Linked DNA regions of Aquitalea magnusonii. The protein of the gene in region 2 interacts with the protein of the main gene of each other region in a pairwise test. Links are inferred from orthologs where the notes say so. Each region holds a gene or a part of one and is shown on either strand. Other genes may lie near its edges.

The links. The genes of interacting proteins can lie anywhere in the genome.
Region 1: the proteins of leuS (region 2) and ligA interact in binary tests that used the Escherichia coli proteins (3 or more experiments, as listed by UniProt). The link is inferred for Aquitalea magnusonii from one-to-one orthologs.

The regions. Positions count from the first base shown.
Region 1 is NZ_AP018823.1:4,818,204-4,826,603, reverse strand. What follows is about bases 3,292-6,349. They hold ligA (NAD-dependent DNA ligase LigA), read left to right. Parts: upstream 3,292-3,636; coding sequence 3,637-6,063; downstream 6,064-6,349. Other genes in these bases: DLM_RS22760 (tetratricopeptide repeat protein), read left to right, coding at 6,074-6,349; DLM_RS22770 (cell division protein ZipA C-terminal FtsZ-binding domain-containing protein), read left to right, coding at 3,292-3,581. In the rest of the region: DLM_RS22790 (YceI family protein), read right to left, coding at 1-44; DLM_RS22785 (cytochrome b), read right to left, coding at 70-615; DLM_RS22780 (MarR family winged helix-turn-helix transcriptional regulator), read right to left, coding at 602-1,069; GTP 3',8-cyclase MoaA, read left to right, coding at 1,322-2,296; more of DLM_RS22770, read left to right, coding at 2,394-3,291; more of DLM_RS22760, read left to right, coding at 6,350-7,513; UTP--glucose-1-phosphate uridylyltransferase GalU, read left to right, coding at 7,595-8,400. UniProt on the Escherichia coli protein: DNA ligase that catalyzes the formation of phosphodiester linkages between 5'-phosphoryl and 3'-hydroxyl groups in double-stranded DNA using NAD as a coenzyme and as the energy source for the reaction.
Region 2 is NZ_AP018823.1:4,072,134-4,078,318, reverse strand. What follows is about bases 2,658-5,816. They hold leuS (leucine--tRNA ligase), read left to right. Parts: upstream 2,658-2,997; coding sequence 2,998-5,616; downstream 5,617-5,816. Other genes in these bases: lptE (LPS assembly lipoprotein LptE), read left to right, coding at 5,723-5,816; pip (prolyl aminopeptidase), read left to right, coding at 2,658-2,707. Outside these bases: DLM_RS19085 (cell division protein ZapA), read left to right, coding at 1-24; DLM_RS19080 (5-formyltetrahydrofolate cyclo-ligase), read left to right, coding at 318-938; DLM_RS23440 (hypothetical protein), read right to left, coding at 980-1,126; DLM_RS19075 (EVE domain-containing protein), read left to right, coding at 1,255-1,713; more of pip, read left to right, coding at 1,766-2,657; more of lptE, read left to right, coding at 5,817-6,185.

The DNA.
Region 1 (8,400 bases), 750 kb from region 2 along the record:
GCAGCCAGCAACAAGGCAGCCGGAATCAGTTTCAGTTGTTTCATGCTCGTTCTCACTTGCGATATCGGTTTATTGACGCGGGCCACGCAGACTCATGCGGAACAGCATGCCGTCCTTGTCGATCACATGATGCTTGATGGCGGCAAGTACATGCCCCACCACACAGGCTGCCATCAACCAGTTCAGGGTCTCATGCACCACTTTGAGCGTGGCAGCCAGTTGTTCGTCCTGGGCCACCAGGTTCGGCAACTGCACCAGCTTGAACAGCACCACCGGGAAACCATAGGCCGAACTCATCAGCCAGCCGGTAAACGGCACGGCAAACATCAGCAGGTACAGCGCCAAGTGCCCGCCGTGCGCCAGCACCCGCTCAAGGCCGTTCATGTGCGACGGCAATGCCGGCGGGCGCTTGAGCACACGCACCAGCAGGCGTACCACCACCAGTGCCAGCACGGTGATGCCAGCCCATTTATGCCAAGCGATGTATTTGAACTTTGCCGGCGATAGCGGCATGTCCGAGACCACCAGCCCCCAGATGAAAGTGCCAATGATCAGTCCGGCAATCAGCCAGTGCAATACGATGGCGGGGACGGCATAACGTTCATTCAATTTCATGTTTCTTCTGCTCCAAAACCTGGTTAAAGGCTGCACGCAAACGCGCCAGTTGCTGACAGAGCACCTCCATATCGGCTGGATCCAGCAAGTCGAACGCGGTTTTCATATAGGCAATATGCGCCGGGAAAACCTGCTGGAACAAAGCGTCACCCTGTGGTGTCAACGCCACCATCACGCTGCGGCGATCCAGCTCCTGTGCACAGCGACTGACCATTCCCTTTTCGATCAACCGGTCTATCACCCCGGTCAGCGTACCCTTGGTGATCAGCGTTTTCTCCGACAGCTCTTTGCAGCTCATGCCTGGGGTATTGCCCAGTGTCGCCACAACATCAAATTGTGGCGGCGTGAGATCCATCTGGCGGATATGAAAAGCGGACAATTGCTCAAAGGCCTGGAAAGTCCGGGCTAACTCGCGAATGACCGACAGGGACAGCTCCTTTTTTGCATGACTCATTACGTCAACCTTTTGTTCGAACAAGTATAGTTCGCGTTAGAACAATATGGCAAGTCATACGAGAACAGTTCTCGTATTCACCAACAAAAAGTCCACAAGTCTGCCATGACACAGGAGGAAACGCAGTTGACTCGCACAAACGAAAATAATTCCTGCTATCTGTCAGGAAACGTGAATTGACGCTATTCTGAACACTATCCATCTCCCCATAACAGGACCTTCGCGTCTTCAATCCGGTTGCCCACCATGAATATCCTGCAGGATCGCTTTGGCCGCAGCATCGACTATCTCCGTCTGTCGGTGACGGACCGTTGCGACCTGCGCTGCAGCTACTGCATCCCCAAGGGCTTCAAGGACTTCGAAGAACCGGAAAACTGGCTGACCTTCGATGAAATCGAACGGGTGGTTGCCGCCTTTGCCCGGCTGGGAACCCGCCGGGTCCGCCTGACCGGCGGCGAACCCTTGCTGCGTCGCAACCTGCCCCAACTGGCCGCCAGACTCTCGGCCCTGCCCGGCCTTGAGGACCTTTCACTCAGCACCAACGCCACCCAGTTGGCACGGCACGCCGTCGCACTGCAGGCCGCCGGGGTAAAACGGGTGAATGTCAGCCTGGATTCCCTGCGCCGCGAGTGCGTCAACAGCATTACCGGTCGCGACAGTCTGCCGCAAGTCATGGCCGGCCTGCAGGCCGCACGCGCTGCTGGGCTGGCACCCATCAAGATCAATATGGTGGCCATGAAAGATGTCAATGAGACCGACATTGAAACCATGGTGGCTTTCTGCATTGAAAACGGCTTCATCCTGCGCCTGATCGAAGCCATGCCCATGGGTGAGAGCGGCCGCAATACCGGCTTTCTGGATTTACAGCCCGTACTGGAACAATTACGCCAGCGCTTTGGTCTGTTGCCACAGCACAGTGAACTGGGCGGTGGCCCGGCACGCTACTGGCGCAGTGTGGATGGCAGCTTCACACTGGGACTGATCACGCCGATCTCACAGCATTTCTGTGCCAGCTGCAACCGTGTCCGCCTGTCCGTGGACGGCACGCTGTACATGTGTCTGGGCCAGGAGGAGCGTTTTGAACTGCGCCCCTTGTTACGGGCCGGCATCAGTGATGAGCAACTGGAAATGGCAATCCGCAGCGCCATCGAACTCAAGCCGGAACGACACGAATTTCGCGAGAAACCGGGCAAACTCATCCGTATCATGTCGATGACAGGCGGCTAATGCGCTCAAATGCAGCGACTTTGCGCCAGCGATAGCCTGCAACAGCCCGCTTTCGTTATACTATTGGCAAATTATTCGCCTTAACGCGGACGGCCTAATGAGCGAATTGCAGATCGGTGTACTGATATTGGGCGTGGCAGTGATCGCCCTGGTGTTCGGGTTCAATGTTTTTCAAGAGTGGCGCTTTCGCAAGAAAACCAGTCAGGCTTTCGCACGCCCTCATGACGACGTATTGCTGAACGTACCCAAAAACAATGTGCGGGATGGTGCGCGCCATGACCGGATGGAGCCTGTGCTGGCAGACAGCACCCATGTGCCCGCCGGCTACGACGATGAGCCATTCGAGCCGGAAATTCCGGAAGACACCACGCTGACCATGCCGCCTCCGGTTGAGCGCCCGGCACCAATCCCGGAGCCCATGCCCCTGCCACCGCGCGAGGATGAGGACAGCAATCCGTTCGAATCCGCCGATCACCAGGCCCTGGTCGCCGCCCTGCTTGATCCCTCGCTGGACTTCATCGCCGAGGTGGTTTTCCACGAGCCGCACGAACTGGCCGCCATGCCGCGCTTTAATGTCGGCAAGCGCACCCACATCATTGGTCGCACCGAAAAAGGCTTGTGGAAACCGGCAGAAGCCGTACCGGGAACGCGCTACAAACAGATTAACATCGGCATGCAGATGGTGGACCGCAGCGGTTCGGTCACCGAGCAGGAACTGGCCGGTTTCTGCCAGCAGGTGTCGCACTTTGCTGAAGAACACGATGCTGCGGTCAGCTTTCCGCAGCGCCAGCAAAAACTGGTGGCAGCCCGTGAGCTGGACCGGTTCTGCGCCGATGTGGACGTGCTGATCGGCATCAATGTGGTGCCGCGTGTTGCCGTAGAAGGCACCCGTCTGCGCAGCTTCGTCGAGGCCGGCGGCCTGCAACTGGAGCCGGATGGTGCCTTCCATTATCTGGCAGACTCTGGCAATACCCTGTATTCGCTGATGGCCGCCGACCAGATGCCCTTTACCTTCCACACCCTGCTGGACAAGTCCTTCCCGGCGCTGACGCTATTGTTCGATGTGCCGCGCGTGGCCGGTGGCGTGGAGGTGTTCGACCGCGCCGTCCTGTTTGCCAAGCAACTGGCGGTGGAATTTGACGCCCAACTGGTGGATGACAACCGTCGCGTGCTGTCCGATGTGGGACTGTCGCGCATCCGCGACCAGTTGGTGCATATTTACAGCAGCATGGATGACCGGGGCATTGCCCCCGGCAGTGTTGCCGCACTCAGGCTGTTTGCCTGACACTCGCTGCACACAGGCCGGCACATGCCGGCCTTTTTCTGTTTGAGATCATCTGATGAGCACCCACGACCTTGCCTCCCGCGCCAGCCAGCTACGCCAGTTGCTAAACCGCTACGGACACGAATACTACGTGCTGGATACCCCCAGCGTACCGGATGCCGAATACGACAGGCTGTTCCGTGAATTACAGCAACTGGAAGAACAATATCCGCAACTGAAAACCCCGGACTCCCCCACCTTGCGGGTAGGCGGCAAACCCCTGCCGGAATTCAGCCAGCTCACCCACCGTGTCCCGATGCTATCGCTGGGCAATGCCTTCTCCGACATGCAGGTGGATGACTTTGACTTGCGCCATGCGGAATTGATCCAGTTTGACGAGCGTATCCGCCGCGAACTGGACGAAGCCGACATCGCCTATGCCACAGAACCCAAATTCGATGGCCTAGCTATCAGCCTGCTGTACCGCGATGGCGTGCTGGAGCAGGCGGCGACCCGCGGTGATGGCATTACCGGCGAGAACGTGACGGACAACATCCGCACCATCCATGCCATCCCGCTGAGCCTGACGCTGGCCAATCCGCCTGCCGTGCTGGAAGTGCGTGGCGAGGTCCTGATGCTCAAGAGCGATTTTGAACGCCTGAATGCCGAGCAAGTGGCGCGCGGCGACAAAACCTTCGCCAACCCGCGCAATGCCGCCGCCGGCAGCCTGCGCCAGCTTGATTCACGCATTACCGCACAGCGCCGGCTGTCTTTTTACGCCTACGCCATCGCACAGGTGGAAGGAGCAAGCTGGCCTGCCACGCATGCTGCGGAGATGGAATGGCTGCAACAATTGGGCTTCCCGGTCGTGGAAGCAGACTTGCGCCCGGTAGTGCAAGGGGCCAGCGGACTTGCCAGCTATTACGAAACCGTGCTGCAACGGCGTCCAGGACTCCCCTTCGAAATCGATGGCGTGGTTTACAAAGTCAACAATCGCGCTCTGCAGCAAGAGCTGGGCTTTGTCTCGCGCGCCCCGCGTTGGGCCATCGCCCACAAATTCCCCGCAGAAGAAGCGCTGACGCTGGTGGAAGCCATCGAAGAACAAGTAGGCCGCACCGGTGCCATCACCCCGGTGGCCCGCCTGCAGCCTGTATTTGTCGGTGGCGTCACCGTCACCAATGCCACCTTGCACAATGAAGATGAAGTACGCCGCAAGGATGTGCGTGTTGGCGACACCGTCATCGTGCGCCGTGCCGGCGATGTGATCCCGGAAGTGGTGTCCGTGGTACTGGAGCGGCGTCCCATGCAGCCAGCCGCAGGTGGCGATCTGTTCAGCCAGGGCGAAGAAGCACAATACCCAGCCTATCGCTTGCCCACACACTGCCCGGTTTGTGGCAGCCATGTGGTGCGGGAAGAAGGGGAAGCCATTGCCCGCTGCTCAGGCGGCTTATCCTGTCGCGCCCAGCGCAGCCAGGCCATCCAGCACTTTGCTGGCCGTCGCATGATGGATATCGACGGACTGGGTGAGCGTTACATCGACAAGCTGGTGGAGTATGGCTATGTACACAGCGTGGCCGATTTGTACCGGCTGACGCTGCATGATCTGCAAGAGATGAAACGCCGTGCCGATGAAGACGATGGCGTCACGCCGGAAACAGTCAAGAATGGCAAGATCGCCAGCAAATGGGCAGAAAACCTGCTGGTCGGCATTGCCGCCAGCCGTACCCCGCCGCTGGCACGGCTGCTGTTTGCGCTGGGCATCCGCCATGTCGGCGAATCCACCGCCAAAACGCTGGCCGACTGGCTGGGCTCGCTGGCGCTGATCCGGCGCGCCCCGGCGGCGCTGTTTGCCGCCCTGCCGGACATTGGTGCCGTGGTAGCCCAGTCGCTGGCAGATTTCTTTGTCGAAGAGAACAACGCCGCGGCACTGGATGCCTTGTTGCAGTATGTGAGCCCGGCAGACGAGCATGCACCCTCAGCCAAACTGGCCGAGCGGCTGGAACCCGCGGTCCTGCTGGCGCGGCTGAACATCCCGCGCCTGACCGAGGTACGCAGCCAGCAACTGGCCGCACAAGTCAGCGGGCTGGAGCAACTGGCGCGCATGGAGCGCCGCCAGTTGCTGCTGTTGCAACTGCCCGCAGAAGTGGTAAACGCACTGGCCGACTGGCTGGATGTCCCGACCCAGCGCAGTGGCCTGCAAGCACTATCTGCCTTGCGCGACCAGATTCTGGCGCAATTGCCATCCGAGACGGCAGCCGCCCATCCGCTGTTCGATGGCAAAACCTTCGTCCTCACCGGCACCCTGCCCACGCTGTCACGCGATGCAGCCAAGGCGCTGATTGAGGCGGCGGGGGGCAAGGTGGCGGGCAGCGTATCGAAAAAGACCCACTTTGTGGTGGCTGGTGCCGAAGCAGGCAGCAAGCTGGCCAAGGCCGAGGAGCTGGGCATTGCCATTCTGGATGAAGCCGGCCTGCAAGCCATGTTGCAGCAAACCGCGGACTGAAAGGGACATCATGCGCGAAACGGCATTCGACCGCGGCAACCGCCTGGCGGCTGCAGACCAGCAAGAACAGGCCATTACCGCCTTCAGCGAATGCCTGCAGCACAATCCACAGGACTGGCAAGCATTGTTCAACCGTGGCACGGCCCGGATGCGACTGAAACAATACCCGCAGGCACTGGAAGATTATCTGGCGGCAGCCGCGCTCAATCCCTCGTCCAGCAATATCAAATGCAACCTGGCCGTGCTGTTGAAAGAGCTGGGCGAACTGACGCTGGCAGAGAACCTGCTGCTGGAAGTATTGCAGGCCGAGCCACAGCATGCCGAGGCCTGGAGCAATCTGGGCGTAGTGCTGCAATACGCGCTGCGCTATGACGATGCCGTGGTCTGCCACCAGAATGCCCTGCAACTGGCCGGCCCCAGTGGCGGACGGCTGAACAATCTGGGCAATGCCCTGAGCTGCGCCTTGCGGCTGGATGAGGCGGTCAGTGCGTATCGGCAGGGCCTGGAACTTCAGCCAGACGATGCTTACCTGGCTTTCAACCTGTCGGTCGCCTTGTTGTTGCAGGGCGAGTATCGCGCCGCCTGGCCGCTGTACGAACAGCGCTGGCGCACCATCATGCAGCCGCGCTACCGCGAACATGCCTGGCAAGGCCAAGTGCTGGGTGAGCAGCACTTGCTGGTGTGGGCCGAACAAGGACTGGGCGATACCCTGCAAATGGCACGCTTCCTGCCCGTGTTGCGCCAGCAGCACCCAGACGCCCGCATCACCCTGGCCTGCCAGACGGCCTGCCTGCGCTTGTTCGGGCAGTTGGAAGGCATTGACCTGGTGCCGCTGGAAGATGCCCCGCCATCCCACGACTGGCAGATTCCGCTGATGTCCTTGCCGCTACGGCTGGATGTCACCCTGGACACCTTGTCCGACCAACCCTATCTGCGTGCCGATTCCACACTGTGTGCCGCGCAGGAGCAATGCTTGCCAGCCAGACAGGCCGGCCGCCTGCGGGTGGGCATTGTCTGGGAAACCGGTAGTTGGGGCGTGGGCATTGCCGACCATGGCCGCCAGAACAAATCCATTCCGCTCGACGCGTTTCTGCCCTTGTTGGACAATCAAGCCGCCGATTTTGTCTCCCTGCAGTTGGGTGCATTGCCTGCAGCACTGCAAGGCAGGGTATACACTCCGGCAATTGGTGATTTTGCCGATACTGCCGCCATCGTGAATCAGCTGGATCTGGTCGTCAGCGTAGACACCTCGGTGGTGCATCTTGCCGGCGCGCTGGGCAAGCCGGTGTGGGTATTGATGCGGGCGGAAAGCGCCCCTTTTTTCATGGCCAGCGGCGAAACCTCGCCCTGGTACGCCGGCATGCGCATCTGGCGCCAGGAAACCCCAGGTAACTGGCCGCCACTGATTGACAGCGTGGCAAAAACGCTGCGTCAGTTGCCACGGGATTGAGTTGTTGTTTGGAGAGGCGCGCAAGTCAGGATAGAATGCGCGCCAGTCAGAAATATTTTCAATTGAAGACTTTTTACGACGATGAAAAAAATCAGCAAAGCTGTATTCCCGGTTGCCGGACTTGGCACTCGTTTTTTGCCGGCCACCAAGGCCAGTCCGAAAGAAATGCTGCCCGTCGTGGATAAGCCGCTGATTCAGTACGCAGTGGAAGAAGCCATTGCCGCCGGCATCACCGAGCTGATTTTCATCACTGGCCGTAACAAGCGCTCAATCGAAGACCATTTCGACAAAGCCTACGAGCTGGAAACCGAACTGGAAAACAAGAACAAGCAGAAACTGCTGGACACCGTCCGCGGCATCATTCCGCCATCGGTCAGCTGCATCTACATCCGCCAGACTGAAGCACTGGGCCTGGGGCATGCGGTACTGTGCGCCCGCCCCGTGGTCGGAGATGAGCCCTTTGCCGTGATTCTGGCCGATGACCTGATTGATGGTGAACCGGGTGCGATGGAGCAGATGGTCAGCTTGTTCGACACCACCCACAGCTCCATCCTGGGGGTGGAAACCGTGGCACGGGAAGAAACCAGCTCTTATGGCATTGTTGAAGTAAACAAAGATAGCCATGGCCAGCAGCGCGTGGTCAGCATCGTGGAAAAGCCGCACCCGGACCTAGCCCCATCCAACCTGGCCGTGGTGGGTCGCTACATCCTGACGCCACGCATCTTCGATAAATTGCTGAATACCACGCCGGGGGCCGGTGGAGAAATCCAACTGACCGACGGCATTGCCGCGCTGCTCAAGGAAGAAGCCGTACTGGCACTGCCCTTCAAAGGCACCCGTTACGACTGCGGCTCCAAGCTGGGCTATCTTAAAGCTACGGTCAGCTA
Region 2 (6,185 bases):
GAAAGCCAGCAAGCCCTGTTCTGATTTCTTACGCTCAGGCAGGAACTGGCAGACACCCAGATCAGCTTATCCCCTGCGGTGTTCGTGAAGGCTAACAATTCCTTTGTACCAATGCGTTCGCTTCTGGCCGCCAGCGTGAGTCACAGGTGTGTCGCGTCCCTTGCGGATGCGCCCGAAGTGGCTGGCAGGTGGCCCCCCCTGGAAACAGGGTACAAGCGAATTATGCCCAAACGACACTCGCGGGGGTCTCCCTTCCACGACCCGGCGCATCTTGCTCCGGGTCGTTTTCATTTGTTTTTCATTGTCAGGCTTGCGCCATGCCCACTCCCGACACTGCCGTCACCGACAAGATTGCCCTGCGCAAGGCCGTGCGTCGTCAGCGCATGGCCTTGACGCCTGCCTACCGCGCACAGGCCATGCGCGCGGTGGCGCGCCATGCCAATCGTTTGCTGCAACGTGGACGGCGTATTGGTGGCTATCTGGCGGCAGGCTCGGAGCTGGATGTGGAAATCCTGCTCAGTACCGCCCTGCAGCGTGGTGCCAGCGTATGGCTGCCGCAGATTCCCGCCCGTGGCCGGCGCATGTGGTTCTCGCGGCTGACCGCCAGTGGAAGCTGGTACCGGCATGCGCGCTACGGCATCGTGGAGTTTGATGGCCCCTGCTTGCGGGCAGAAAAACTGGATGTTTTGCTAGTGCCATTGCTGGCGGTGGATGAAGACGGCTATCGCATGGGGCAGGGCGGTGGCTTTTACGACAGCAGCCTGGCCTTCCGGCAGCGGTCACGCCGTTACGGCAAGCCCTTGCTGGTGGGCGTGGCTTACGATTGCCAGCGGGTGCCGCAGGTGCCGCGTGAAGCCTGGGATGTACAGCTGGATTATCTGCTGACCGAATCCGGCCTGCATCGTTTTGCCCGTGACCAGGGTGCCAAAGCCTCCTGACGGAGGCTGTGCCGGGTAGTGCGCATGCTGCCGGAGGCGGTTTAGTGACCCCAGTGGTGACCATAGCCATAGGCCGGGACGACAACCACCGGGACAACGACTTCTGGTCGATAGGCAACCCGTGGTGGTACCACCACGCAGGCGCTCAATGCACTGGCCAGCAAGACGCCAATCAACAGGCTTTTCATGATTTTCTCCGGTGAACAAGGGCCTGACGGCCAAGGTGTTTATCTGCTTCCAAGCATAATCGAGCACAGTCGCCGCAAGATGGCGTAAATTGTTAAGCCAAGCTTCCATTCATTAACAGACATTTCCCATGCGCTATTGGCTGATGAAGTCCGAACCGGACGAGACATCGATTGACGACCTGATGGCAGCCCCCGAGCGGGCATTCGAGTGGACCGGGGTGCGTAATTACCAGGCGCGCAACTTCATGCGAGACCAGATGCAGCCGGGTGATGGCGTACTGTTCTGGCATTCCGGCTGTGCCGAGCCAGGCATTGCCGGGCTGGCCGAGGTGGTGGGGCCGGCGCATGCCGACTCCAGCCAGTTTGATCCGGCCAGTCCGTATTTCGATGCCCGCTCGAGGCCTGATGCCCCGCGCTGGCAGTGTGTGGATGTGCGTTTCGTGCGCAAGACCCCGCTGCTGAGCTCCGCCTTGCTGCGTCAGCATCCGCCGCTGGAGCAGATGCTGGTGCTCAAGCGCGGCAATCGGCTATCGATCACACCCGTGACGCAGGCCGAGTGGGATTACATCACCAGCCAACTGTGCTGAACCCGGCCCTGCCGCCGCAGTTTGCTCCCATGCCAATCTGACAAGGATGCTGATGCTCTATCCGCCGATTACGCCCTACGCCAGCGGTATGTTGCCGCTGGATGCGCTGCACCAGATGTACTGGGAGCAATGCGGCCGGCCCGATGGCCAGCCGGTACTCTACCTGCATGGAGGCCCTGGCGATGGCTGTGCGCCAGCCAGCCGCCAGTTGTTTGATCCGGGTTTTTATCGGGCCGTGCTGTTTGACCAGCGCGGCAGTGGCCGCTCGGTGCCGCGTGGCGAGCTGCGCGACAACACCACCTTGCACCTGGTGGCGGATATCGAACGCCTGCGCGTGCATTTGGGCATAGAACGCTGGTTGGTGTTCGGTGGCTCCTGGGGCAGCACGCTGGCGCTGGCTTATGCCCAGGCGCATCCACAACGGGTGCAGGGCCTGATCCTGCGTGGCATCTTCCTGGGACGGCAGAGTGAAATCGACTGGTTCCTCCACGGGATGGGCCAGTTCTACCCGGAGGAATGGCAGCGTTTTGTCGCGCCTATCCCGCAGGACGAGCGGCAGGACCTGCTGCAGGCATATTACCGCCGCCTGTGTGACCCGGATCCGGCAGTACACTTGCCGGCATGCCGCAGTTGGGGGCGTTACGAGGCGGCGTGCGTGGCGATCCGACAGCGCCCCGAAGCCATCGCCCGCGCCAGCAGCGAGTATGTTGCCCTGTCGCTGGCGCGGCTTGAGGCTCATTATTTCGTCAACCACATCTTCCTGCCCGAGGGGCAGTTGTTGCAGCAGGTGGAGCGCATTCGTCATTTGCCAGCGGTTATTGTGCAGGGCCGTTACGATCTGGTCTGTCCGCCGGTGACCGCCTGTGAGCTGGCGCAGCACTGGCCGGAGGCGGCGTTCCATCTGGTGGAGGTGGCTGGCCATTCGCTGTGGGAAGACGGCATTCTGAGCGTACTGATGCAGCAGTTAGAGTCCTTCAAACACCGGGTGGACTGAGTCTGTAGTCCTCGCTGCCGTAAATTGATGCAAACATTGCCGGCCATTACCCGCCAAACCGGCCCCTGACATGCCCGCAGCTTGCCGCTGCCGCGGCTTTCTGCTTGCCGGGATGGCGTTGATGCCGTCTGCAGCCAAGCTTTTGTTTTTGTGCGGCTCTTATCGGCAAGGCCCTCTGGCCGCTATAATGGGCCGATTGAATTTGCGACGGACTGCCCAAGCTGCCCTGCCAGGCGGGGACTTGGGCAGTCCGCCCTTTTGTTTTCAAGCCATTCCAGACAAAGATCACCATGCAAGAAACCTACAGCCCGCGCGAAGTCGAAGCCGCAGCGCAACAAAAATGGCAGCGCACTGCCGCCTTCAAGGCCGTCGAAGACGCCAGCCGCCCCAAGTACTACGCCCTGTCGATGTTCCCCTATCCGTCCGGCAAGCTGCACATGGGCCATGTGCGCAACTACACCATTACCGACGTACTGGCCCGCTTCAAGCGCCTGCAAGGCTTTAACGTGTTGCAACCGATGGGCTGGGACGCCTTCGGTCTGCCGGCCGAAAACGCCGCCATGAAAAACGGTGGCGCTCCGGCGGCCTGGACCTATGCCAACATCGACTACATGAAGACGCAGCTGGACAGCCTGGGCTTTGCCCTGGACTGGGAGCGCGAGCTGGCCACCTGCAAGCCGGACTACTACCGCTGGGAGCAGTGGCTGTTTACCCGCCTGTTTGAAAAAGGCGTGATCTACAAGAAAAACGGCGTGGTGAACTGGGACCCGGTGGACCAGACCGTACTGGCCAACGAGCAAGTGGTGGACGGCCGTGGCTGGCGCTCTGGTGCCGTGGTGGAAAAGCGCGAAATTCCGATGTACTACTTCGCCATCACCAAGTATGCCGACGAACTGCTTACCAGCCTGGATACGCTGGATGGCTGGCCGGAACAGGTCAAGACCATGCAGAAAAACTGGATCGGCAAGAGCCACGGCTCCGACGTGGTGTTTGCCTACGACCAGGACAGCATCGGCCATGGCGGCGAACTGAAGGTGTACACCACCCGTCCGGATACCCTGATGGGCGCAACTTACGTTGCCGTGGCGGCGGAACACCCGCTGGCCACCCAGGCCGCGGCCAATAATCCGGCCTTGCAGGCTTTCATCGCCGAATGCAAGGCAGGCTCCGTGGCCGAGGCCGACGTGGCCAAGATGGAAAAGAAGGGCATGGACACCGGCCTGTTCGTCATCCATCCGCTGACCGGTGCCAAGCTGCCGGTGTGGGTAGCCAACTATGTGCTGTGGGGTTATGGCGAAGGCGCGGTGATGGCCGTGCCGGCGCATGACGAGCGCGACTTCGAATTTGCCAACAAATACCGCCTGCCGTTGCTGCAAGTGTATGCCAAGGTGGCTGGCGACAACGATTTCGACGCCAGCAACTGGCAGGACTGGTATGCCGCCAAGGACGACAGCGTACGCACCGTCAACAGCGGCAAGTACGACGGCAAGTCGTTCAGCGAGGCCTTTGATGCCATCGTCGGTGATCTGGAAGCCAAGGCTGCCGGTCAGAAGAAAACCCAGTACCGCCTGCGCGACTGGGGCATCTCCCGTCAGCGTTACTGGGGTTGCCCGATTCCCATCATCCATTGCCCGACTTGCGGCGATGTGCCGGTGCCGGAAAAAGACCTGCCGGTGGTGCTGCCGGAAAACGTGATTCCGGACGGTGCCGGTTCGCCGCTGGCCAGAATGCCGGAATTCTACGAAACCAGTTGCCCCAAGTGTGGCGGTGCCGCCAAGCGCGAAACCGACACCATGGATACCTTTGTGGAATCCAGCTGGTACTACGCCCGCTACGCCAGCCCCAAGTGCGACACCGCCATGCTGGACAAGGCAGCGGCTGATTACTGGCTGCAAGTGGACCAATACGTCGGTGGTATCGAACACGCCATCTTGCACCTGTTGTACGCACGTTTCTTCCACAAGCTGATGCGTGACGAAGGCCTGGTATCCAGCGACGAGCCGTTCAAGAGCCTGCTGACCCAGGGCATGGTTATCTGCGAAACCTTCTACCGCGAGCTGCCCAACGGCAGCAAGGACTGGATCGCCCCGCAAGACGTGGTGCTGGAACGTGACGCCAAGGGCAAGATTACCGGTGCCACCCATCGTGTGGATGGCCTGCCGGTGGTGGTGGGCGGCGTGGAGAAAATGTCCAAGTCCAAGAACAACGGCGTGGACCCGCAGGAATTCATCGAGAAATACGGTGCCGATACCGCGCGCCTGTTCATGATGTTTGCCGCCCCGCCGGAGCAAAGCCTGGAATGGTCCGACGCTGGTGTGGAAGGTGCCTTCCGCTTCCTCAAGCGCCTGTGGAAACTGGCCAAGGAACATGCCGACGCCGGTGTGGTGGCCGCTTATGCCGGTGGCGAGCTGAATGCCAGCCAGAAGGAACTGCGCTTCAAGCTGCACAGCACCATCCAGAAAGTGGCCGACGACTATGGCCGTCGCCAGCAGTTCAACACCGCCATTGCCGCAGTGATGGAACTGCTGAACACCTACGACAAGACCGACCGCAGCGATGCCGCCGGCCGTGCCGTGGCACAGGAAGTGCTGGAAAGCGTCACCCTGCTGCTGTCGCCCATCGTGCCGCACATCACCGATGCCATCTGGTCGGTGTTGCAGCCGGGCAGCGAGCTGCTGCAACAAGCCTGGCCCAAGGTGGACGAGGCCGCGCTGGTGAAGAGCGAAATCGAAATGATGGTACAGGTGGCCGGCAAGCTGCGTGGCAGCATCACTGTGGCAGCCGATGCGGCCAAGGATGTGATTGAAGCCACCGCCTTGGCCCATGAAAACGTGCAGAAGTTCATGGAAGGCAAATCGGCCAAGAAGATCATCGTGGTGCCGGGTCGTCTGGTGAACATCGTCGTGTAAACCCCGGCCCGCCCTGCACGGGGCGGGCTACCAATCCTGCCGGTCAGCTTATCCTCCCCGCTTGGGCGGGGCTGGGCCTGACCGGCTCCTGTTACGGAGAACAGGCATGAACCGAATCCTGCACGGACTGGCACTGGCCAGCCTGGTGTTCCTGCTCAGCGCTTGCGGTTTTCACCTGAAGGGCATGGGTGGCAGCAGCCGCCCGCTGCCATTTAACAGCGTCTATGTGGAAGAGGGCAGCAGCAAACTGGGACCCATCCTGCATGAAACGTTGGCGCGTAATGAAAAGCTGGTGCTGTTGAGCGCGCCCAAGCAGGCCGAGGCGGTGCTCAGTGTGTTGAGTGAAAACCAGGCCAGGGAAGTGTCCACCATCAACAGCGGTGGCAAGGTCAACGAGTACTTGCTGAGCTATACCGCCTCGGTACGTACCGTGCTGGGCGGGGTGCCGGTGGAGCCGGACATGGTAATCTCGGTACGCCGCTACCTGAACTATTCCGATAGCGATGTGCTGGGCAAGGAGCAGGAAGAAGCCCTGCTGTGGAACGATATCCGCCGCGATGCTGCCGAGC